DNA from 4 places in the Janthinobacterium sp. Bl 1 genome. Region 1 is predicted to be linked to each of the others. Evidence: predicted binding sites of a transcription regulator. Region 1 holds the regulator's gene; each other region holds the start of a gene.
The links. The regulator FNR, encoded in region 1, switches genes on or off when oxygen is low (the NO sensors DNR and NnrR bind a similar motif). The targets are predictions, from matches to a motif close to TTGATNNNNATCAA.

Region 1 (2,200 bases):
AGCACGTCGTCGAACAGCACCAGCATCGAACGGCGCGAATAGTATTGGCGCAATTGGGCCGGCTGGGCCATCAGTTCCGGCGGCTGCTGCCTGGCCGTCAGGGTGACGATCTGCAGCAGCATGCCCAGCTTGTCGTCGAGCTCGGCAGCGGTGCGGCTGATCAGGGATGACTGCTGGCTCAGCAGTACTCGGGTGAAGTCGTCGCGCATGTGCTGCACCTGTATCATGGTGACCAGCGCGATCATGGCGATCGAGGTCAGGCTGGTGGCCAGCGCGACTTTTGCTTTGATGCCGAGAGGCTTCATGATTTCCTTTTCAGTACCGGGCGGCACAGGCGGCAGATAATGCTGTCAGGAATTTTCCTATCAATACCCCAGCTTGGCAAGCGCCGCCGCACAAATGCCCCTACCCGCATGGGCTTTTGACGATGTTGCCATATAATTAAAGTCGGAACGTCGTTTATTCAGCGAAATTGCGGTGAAATTGGCACACGGCAACCCGGTATGCAGTAAACTTGTTGTTGCATTTTCTAAAAGGTACCGACATGACTGAAGCGCTAATCACTCCAACCTTGCCCACAGTGACCGTGGAAGCGTTGCGTGCGCGATGCTCGACCTGCAGCATGCATCAATTGTGCCTGCCGATGGGCCTCGATATGGGCGACATGGACAGGCTGGACCAGATCATCGGCCGCCGCCGCAAGATCGTGCGCGGCGCCTCGCTGTTCCGCATCGGCGACTCGTTCCAGAACCTGTACGCGATCCGCCTGGGGCACTTCAAGACATACCAGATCAATCCGGGCGGCGAAGAGCAGGTGACGGGTTTCCAGATGGCCGGCGAACTGCTGGGCATGGACGCCATCAGCGCCGACCGCCACCACTGTAATGCGGTGGCGCTGGAAGACAGCGAAGTGTGTGAAATTCCGTTTTCCAGCCTGGAGCAATTGTTGGGCAATATGCCGACCCTGCTCCGTCATTTCCACCGCATGATGAGCCAGGAAATCACGCGCGAGCAAAGCGTGATGCTGTTGCTGGGCAATATGCAGGCGACGCAGCGCTTTGCCGCCTTCATCGTCAACCTGGCGTCGCGCTATGAGGCGCGCGGCTATTCGAGCAGCAAATTCCAGCTGCGCATGTCGCGCGAGGAAATCGGCAACTACCTGGGCCTGACCATCGAGAGCGTCAGCCGTTTATTGTCGAAATTCAAGAAGGAAGGCTGGCTGCGGGTGTCGAACCGCGAGATCGAAATATTGCAACCAGCCAAGCTGAAAGCCATTACGGCAGGCACGGACGTCTGCAAGTAAGGCTTATAACTCTTCATCCGCATGCAGCGCGATGCTGCGTTGCACGGGCCAGGTCCAGATGCCGGACAGGCGCCACTCGCGTTTGTCGTTTTCCACCAGCACTTGCCAGCGGCTGCGTTCGAGCATCGGCAGGGGCACCGAGAAATTGCCGGCCGCATCGGGCTGCACCAGCAGCTTGATATCCTTTTCCGGCAGGGTCGCATGCGCCAGGTGCAGCTGCAGCGGTCCCTGGTAGGCCTTGCCGAAGCTGTGCACGGAACCGCTCAGGCGCGCTGACGCCACGTCGTACGCCAGGCTCGTATCCATGGCCAGGTCGCTGGCGATCGTGTCGCGCTTCAAATCCTGGTTGATCGCCTTGCCCTGTTTGTAATAGTCGCCCACCACCAGCGCGTCGGGCTGCGTAAAGGCGATATAGCCCATGAAGCTGCCGACGACCACGGACAGGCCGGGACCGATCATCAGCAGCCATGGCCAGCGATGCTTGTACCACGGTGCAACGGGAGGCTGCAGTTTCAGACTGTCGGACATGGTATTTCTCCTGTGTAAACGGCCAGCCCCCATGCGGGGACCGGCCTTCCTGCATTAACGCGGCACGATGAAGACCGCGCTTTCACGCACATGCAGCGACGGGTCGTCCAGCGATTGCAATTCGATCGCAATCTTGTTCGAGCCCTTCTCGCCCACGCCGTGCGGCACGCGCAGGCGGATCGGCCAGCCCAGCGTTTCCGTCGGCTGCAAGGTCACTTCTTCGCGCGTCAGCAAGGTCAGGCCCGGCAAGCCGGAAGCGCTGATCTTGAAATGCTGGCTTTGCTCGGACGTGTTCATGATCTGCAGGCGGTAGACGTTTTCGATCATGCCGTCTTCCACTTCGCGTCCCATCGAACCGCGGTCGCGGAT
Region 2 (2,200 bases), 790 kb from region 1:
GCTGCCGTTCGCCCTCTTCGGCTTGCCCGTCGGCGTGCTGCTGGACCGGCGCAGCAAGCACCCGATCATGCTGTTCAGCGAAAGCATGTCGGGCCTGGCCCTGGCCAGCGTCGCCGTGGCTTACTGGTGCGGCGTGCTGTCGATGCCATGGTTATATATAGTGGGCTTCATCATCGGCACGGGCTTCGTCGTCGGTGGCGGCGCCGAACAGGTGTTTCTGACTTTCCTCGTGGGCCGCGATGGCTTGATCGATGCGCAGTCGAAATTTGCCGCCACCGAATCGGCTTCGCGCCTGATCGGTCCCGGCCTGGCCGGCGTGCTGGTGCAAGTGCTGTCGGCGCCCGTCGCCATCCTGTGCACGGCGTGCGGCTATCTGATTTCGGTTTGCAATTTGCGCGCCATGAGCGTGCGCGACCCGCGCCCTGCTCCATCCGACAAGCACGCCTTGCGCGACATCGCCGACGGCTTGCTGTTCGTCTGGCGCGAACCGCTGCTGCGCGCGCTGGCCTGGGGCGCCGGCATCTGGCACTTCCTGTTTTACGCCAGCATGGCCTTGACGGTGCTGTTCGCCACACGCGACCTGGGCATGAGTCCGGGCGTGCTGGGCATGACGCAGATGCTCGGCGGCGCCGGCGTCCTGCTCAGCGCCTTCATCGTCAAGCCCTTGACGAAGCGCTATGGCGCCGGCCGCACCATCCTGATCGGCCTGGCATCGACCTCGCTCTGTTTTGCCCTGACGCCCACGATACCCGCCGCGCTGTTCGGCAGCGCGGCCGCCAGCGCCGTGGCGTATGCCATCTTGATGTTCTTTTTCGATTGCGGCGTGATGCTGTTCTTTATTCCCTACCTGGGCTTGCGCCAGAAAGTCACACCCGACCCCATGCTGGGTCGCATGACGTCGACCATGCGCTTCCTGACGGTGGCCACGGCGCCGCTGGGTGCGCTGGCCGCCGGCTGGATAGCGGAACATTTTGGCGTGCGCAATGGCCTGGCCTGCATCGCGGCCGGCAGCATCGTGTTGACGGTGGCCATGGTGTGGGGCACGCCGCTGCGTAGCGTGCGCACCTGAAGCGGTGAACGGGAATACACTGGCAAAAGATTGCCTTGGCGACACTATTCACGCCAAAGCCTGTGAGGTTTGATTTATATCAAGGTTTTAATTGATGTAAATCCATAAGCTGTCTTACATCACTTGAGGAGCACGCTATGTTTAACACCATCTTATTTCCCACCGACGGCTCGCCGCTGTCCGACAAAGCCGCCGAGACCGCCCTCGCCTTCGCCCAATTGAACAAGGCCAAGCTGGTCGCCATCAGCGTGGTGCAGCCGTTTCCGTTCTCGCCGATGGCGGACGGCGGCATCGTGCTCGACGCCAGCCTGTATGAACAGCAGATGCAGGAAGCGTCCCAACGCGCCATCGACAAGATCGGCGAAGCGGCGCGCGCCGCCGGCGTACCTTTCGAAGGCGTGGTCGCCGTGTCGCCGAGCCCGCACGATGAAATCGTCAATGCGGCGCAAACCTACCATTGCGACATCATCCTGATGGCCTCGCACGGCCGCAAGGGCTTGAACAAGCTGTTCGTGGGCAGCGAAACGCAAAAAGTGCTGGCGCATACCCACTTGCCAGTGATGGTCTTGCGCTAAGCGACACCACGAACTGCCCGGCGACGCTTTCCCTAGCGCGCCGGCGCCTGCTTCGGCAACAACACCCACACGGCGCCGCTCTGCTTCATGCGGCCCGCATTCTCGGCCGCTTCCGCGCCAAAACCAAAGAAGTAATCAACACGGATCGGCCCGCGAATGGCGCCGCCCGTATCCTGCGCCATCACCAGGCGCTGCATGGGAATCTCGCTATTGGCTTGCGTGGTGGACAGGAATACGGGCGCGCCCAGCGGCAAGAAGCGCGAATCGATGGCCACCGAACGCTGCGGCGTCAGCGGCACGCCCAGCGCGCCCTTCGGCCCCACTTTCGGATCGGGCAGGCGCTCTTCCTTGAAGAAGACATAGCTGGGATTGGCGTTGAACAATTCATCCTTGCGCGTGGGGTGGCCAGCGATCCACGCCTTGATGCCCTGCGCGGACGCCTGGCTCAGGGTCAGCTCGCCCTTGTCGACCAGGTAGCGGCCGATCGATTTATACGGATGACCATTTTGGTCCGCGTAGGCCACGCGCACGGTTTCCTGGGTGTCGGTCAGCTGCA
Region 3 (2,200 bases), 2.2 Mb from region 1:
GTGCCATATAGGTGTCGAAGGAGCTGAACGCCTGCGCGCCGGCCCACTCGTTTTGCAAAGTGCCGAGGAAATTGACGATCTGGCCGATGGCGCTCGACATGTGTTTCGGCGGACCCGATTCGATCTTGCCCGGCACGCCATTCAAGCCTTCGTGCAGCAGGGTGCGCAGCGACCAGCCGGCGCAATAGCCGGCCAGCATGTCGAGGTCGTGGATGTGCAGCGCCGCTTCGCGGTGCGCCGCACCCACTTCAGGCGGATACACCTGGTCCAGCCAGTAGTTGGCGATGACCTTGCCCGACACGTTGAGTATCAGGCCGCCCAGCGAGTAGCCCTGGTTGGCGTTGGCGTTGACACGCCAGTCGCGCCGGTCCAGGTATTCATTGATGGACGCGGCGACGTCGACCTGGCCGCGTGTGGGAGAAACTGCATTTGTCGTCATGAAACCTCCAATAAACACAACATGCGGTGTTTTTATGGAGATTAATCACTAAATATAGTGGCGTCAAAGGGCGCGTGCAGTTGCGTGACGAATCCTTGATGCAGGTGAAGAAAGCGCGTCAGCGGCTTTTTTTTGCGTGGCCCAGGCGCGGGATGAAGCAGCTCAGGCCAAAGTACATGGCGCCGCAGACGGCGATGCTGGTGACGGAGGCGGGCAGCACGTGCGCCCAGATTTCCCGCGCCGAGAAGGTGCTCCAGCTGGCCACGCGCGCGTCGAACGTGACGTAGTTCGCCAGCAGCCAGTAGATGGCCAGCAGGCCTGTGCAGATGGCGGCCTGGCGCAGCACGGGCATGGCGCGGCGGGCGAAGACGGCTTGCAGGAACAGCAGCAGCACGCCGGCCCAGACGCCCAGCGCCTCGGGCGATAGCACGGAGAGCGTTTCTTCGACATAGCCGTCGGCGGGCGAAGCCCACTGTATTTGCAGCACGGTGAGGAACAGGGTGAGCAGGAATAGCAGCAGCGGTTTGCGGGGCATGGCGGGCAATCGGTGAGGAAGAAAAGTGGGGCATTTTACAGCCAGGTCAAGCAAGTTGAACGCGCGCCAGCCATGCATGCATTCCTTCACCTGCGTCAAGGACTGGGCGGTAAGGGCGGGGCTATAGTCTGCACCCTGAGCCGCTACAGGACTGTGAACACCATGATGCTTGAATCAACCACCGCCACCCGCGTGGCCGGACCGCTGGAATTGGTCTGCCCCGCCGGCAGCCTGCCTGCCTTGAAAGCGGCCGTCGACAATGGCGCCGACACCGTGTACCTCGGTTTTCGCGACGCCACCAATGCGCGCAATTTCGCCGGCCTCAATTTCGACGAGAAGGCCATCGCCGAGGGCGTGCGCTATGCCCACCAATATGGACGCAAGGTGCTGCTGGCGCTGAATACCTATCCGCAGCCGCACAACTGGGCCGTGTGGCGCAGCGCCATCGACCGCGCCGCGCAGGCCGGCATCGACGCCATGATCGTGGCCGATCCGGGCCTGATGGCGTATGCAAGCGAACACCACCCGCAACTGCGTTTGCACCTGTCCGTGCAGGGCTCGGCCACCAACTATGAAGCGATCAATTTTTACCATGAACACTTCGGCATCGCCCGCGCCGTGCTGCCGCGCGTGCTGTCGATGGCGCAGGTGGAGCAACTGATCGCCAAGACGGAAGTCGAGATCGAAGTCTTCGGCTTCGGCAGCCTGTGCGTGATGGTCGAAGGGCGCTGCGCGCTGTCGTCATATGCGACGGGCGAGGCGCCGAACACGCACGGCGTGTGCTCGCCGGCGAAATCCGTGCGCTGGCTGGAAACGCCGAACGGCCTCGAATCGCGCCTGAACGGCGTGCTGATCGACCGCTATGCGCCAGGCGAAAACGCCAGCTATCCGACCCTGTGCAAGGGACGTTTCGAAGTCAACGACGAAGAGTATTACGCGATCGAGGAGCCGGCCAGCCTGAACACGCTGGCGCTGCTGCCGCAGCTGATCGCCATGGGCGTGCGCGCGGTGAAGATCGAAGGACGCCAGCGCAGCCCCGCCTACGTGGCGCAGGTCACGCGCGTGTGGCGCGAAGCGATCGACGCCTGCCGCGAAGGCAATGCGCGCTACGCCGTCAAACCGGCCTGGATGGCGTCCATGGACAAGCTGGCCGAAGGCCAGCAGCACACCCTCGGCGCCTACCATCGCTCCTGGAAATAGCAAAACCTGCTGCGCGTCCCGGGGCG
Region 4 (2,200 bases), 1.9 Mb from region 1:
GGTTCATTCTGACACGGGCCGATGGGCGCGACATCTGCGCGCCCTCGCCGGCACAGCTGGCCGATGCGCTGGCCGAGGTTTACCGCGGCGGCGCCGTGGCGCAGGATGGCAGCCCGGCTGCCGTCCTGTTGCGTTTTGGTTACGACGATGGCTTGATGTATCAGGTCGAGGTCGCTAGCGGAGGCGAAGTCACTTTCGAGGAATGGTCGGACCGCGATTGCGAAATCGCCCTGGCCAGTCCGCGCCACATGTCGGCCCTGCCGCAGGACGACGCGCTGCAGCTGTGGCAGTGGCTGGCGCAGCGCCAGGTGGCGAAGATCCGCAGCCAGCCCTGGCAGGGCGGCTAGCCCGCCGCTTTCAATACGCCCTAGTGCGCCATCAGCACGGGGATCGTCATGCTTTGCAGAATCGTGCGCGTGACGCCACCGAGGATGGTTTCGCGCAGGCGCGAATGGCCATACGCTCCCATCACCAGCAAGTCGGCCGACAGGTCGGCCGCCTGCGACAGCAGCGCTTCGCCGATATCGCCGCGCCGCACGCCACCGCCATCGAGCAAATGCAGCCGCGCTTCCACGCCGTGGCGCGCCAGGTATTGCGTCAGTTCCGCGCCCGGCTGTTCGCCGTGCTCGGCGGCATGCACCTGGGCGTCGAAGATGGCCACGTGGACTTGGCCGGCGCGCTGCAGCAGGGGCAGGGCGGCGCTCACGGCGCGGCTCGCTTCCTTGCTGGCGTTCCAGGAAATGAGTACATTGCGCGCGGCCGCAGGCGGCGCCAGTAGGGGCAGCGGTGGCGCATACGGCACGATCAGCACGGGACGGCCCGAATGCAGCAACACATAGGCGGGAAAGTCGCGCATCACGGACGGCGATTTATCCTTGGCATTGTATTGGCTGATGACGACCAGGTCCGCATAGCGGGCCAGCAGGCTGATGCCGCCCGCCGCCTCGTCGTCGAGCACGCGCTGTTCGAACGAAGCGACGCCGGCCGCGCGCACTTGCGCTTCAAAACCGTCGAGGGCGCGCGTGGCCCGGTCGCGCAGGAAGTTCAGGTGCAAGCTCAGGTTCGGGTCGGCATCGAGGTCGGGCTGGTTCTGGTACAGCAGGCGCGACACGCCCGTCAGCGCCACACCCGTCAGGTGGCCGCCGCAAGCCTGGGCGATGCTGGCCGCCGCTTCGATGCGGGCGGCGCGCCCGGCGCTGTCGTCAATGTGGAGCAATACGGTCTTGTACGTCATGGCCTGTCCTCTCGCTGTGCAGTAGCGGCCATTCTGGCACAGTCCGGGGTGCCGGCCGCGCACGACTGCACCAGGCTGAGCAGTTGATCTGGCGCAAGGCTGGCAACAAAAACTGCTCCTACACTTGATGCCACGCAGAACAACCATAACAAGCGGGGAGAGACAGTCATGAAGGAACAAAAGGTAGCGCTGGTCACGGGCGGCATGGGCGGCCTGGGTACGGCCTTGTGCCGCCGCCTGCATGCGGCGGGCTTTGCCGTTGTGGCCGCGCATACGCCGGGCAATGCGAGGGTGGCAAGCTGGCTCGACGAGCAGCAGGCGCAGCAGTATTACTTTCATCCGCTGGCCATCGACGTGACGGATTTCGATGCCTGCAGCGAGGCCGTGGCCAGCGTGCTGGCGCAGTTCGGCCGCATCGACGTGCTGGTCAACAACGCTGGTATCACGCGCGACCAGAGCATGCGCAAGATGGAGTTGCCGCACTGGTCCGAAGTCATGCGCACCAATCTCGACAGCCTGTTCAACATGAGCAAGCAGGTGCTCGAACCGATGCTGGCACAACCGTGGGGCCGCATCATCAATATCTCGTCCGTCAATGGCCAGAAGGGCGCGTTTGGCCAGTGCAACTATGCGGCCGCCAAGGCGGGCGTGCACGGTTTCAGCAAGGCGCTGGCGCTGGAAGTGGCGCGCCACGGCATCACCGTCAACACGGTCTCGCCCGGCTACCTGCGCACGCAGATGGTGACGGCCGTGCCCGCCGATATCATGGAAACGAAGATCCTGCCGCAAATTCCCCTGGGCCGCCTGGGCGAGCCGGACGAAGTGGCGGCCCTGGTCGCTTACCTGGCGTCGGACGAGGCCGCGTTTGTGACGGGCGCGAACATCGCCATCAATGGCGGACAGCACATGAGTTAAGCAAGCGTACAGCTTGCAAAGAGGCAATGGCAGTAGAGGAGACCCGTCCAC

Region 2: the regulator FNR is predicted to act here: its motif matches at 1,139-1,152, upstream of AC4BCN_RS04800 (universal stress protein).
Region 3: the regulator FNR is predicted to act here: its motif matches at 1,060-1,073, upstream of ubiU (ubiquinone anaerobic biosynthesis protein UbiU).
Region 4: the regulator FNR is predicted to act here: its motif matches at 1,318-1,331, upstream of AC4BCN_RS09985 (universal stress protein).

The regions. Positions count from the first base shown of each region.
Region 1 covers NZ_CM177086.1:275,882-278,081, reverse strand. The annotation lists gene AC4BCN_RS01195 (response regulator) at 1-305, opposite strand, end outside; gene fnr (fumarate/nitrate reduction transcriptional regulator Fnr) at 545-1,303, shown strand; gene AC4BCN_RS01185 (FixH family protein) at 1,307-1,831, opposite strand; gene ccoG (cytochrome c oxidase accessory protein CcoG) at 1,886-2,200, opposite strand, start outside.
Region 2 covers NZ_CM177086.1:1,061,856-1,064,055, reverse strand. The annotation lists gene AC4BCN_RS04805 (MFS transporter) at 1-1,069, shown strand, start outside; gene AC4BCN_RS04800 (universal stress protein) at 1,207-1,644, shown strand; gene mltA (murein transglycosylase A) at 1,677-2,200, opposite strand, start outside.
Region 3 covers NZ_CM177086.1:2,524,141-2,526,340, forward strand. The annotation lists gene AC4BCN_RS11450 (ribonucleoside triphosphate reductase) at 1-439, opposite strand, end outside; gene AC4BCN_RS11455 (hypothetical protein) at 558-974, opposite strand; gene ubiU (ubiquinone anaerobic biosynthesis protein UbiU) at 1,137-2,174, shown strand.
Region 4 covers NZ_CM177086.1:2,199,906-2,202,105, forward strand. The annotation lists gene AC4BCN_RS09980 (hypothetical protein) at 1-347, shown strand, start outside; gene AC4BCN_RS09985 (universal stress protein) at 368-1,234, opposite strand; gene phbB (acetoacetyl-CoA reductase) at 1,403-2,149, shown strand.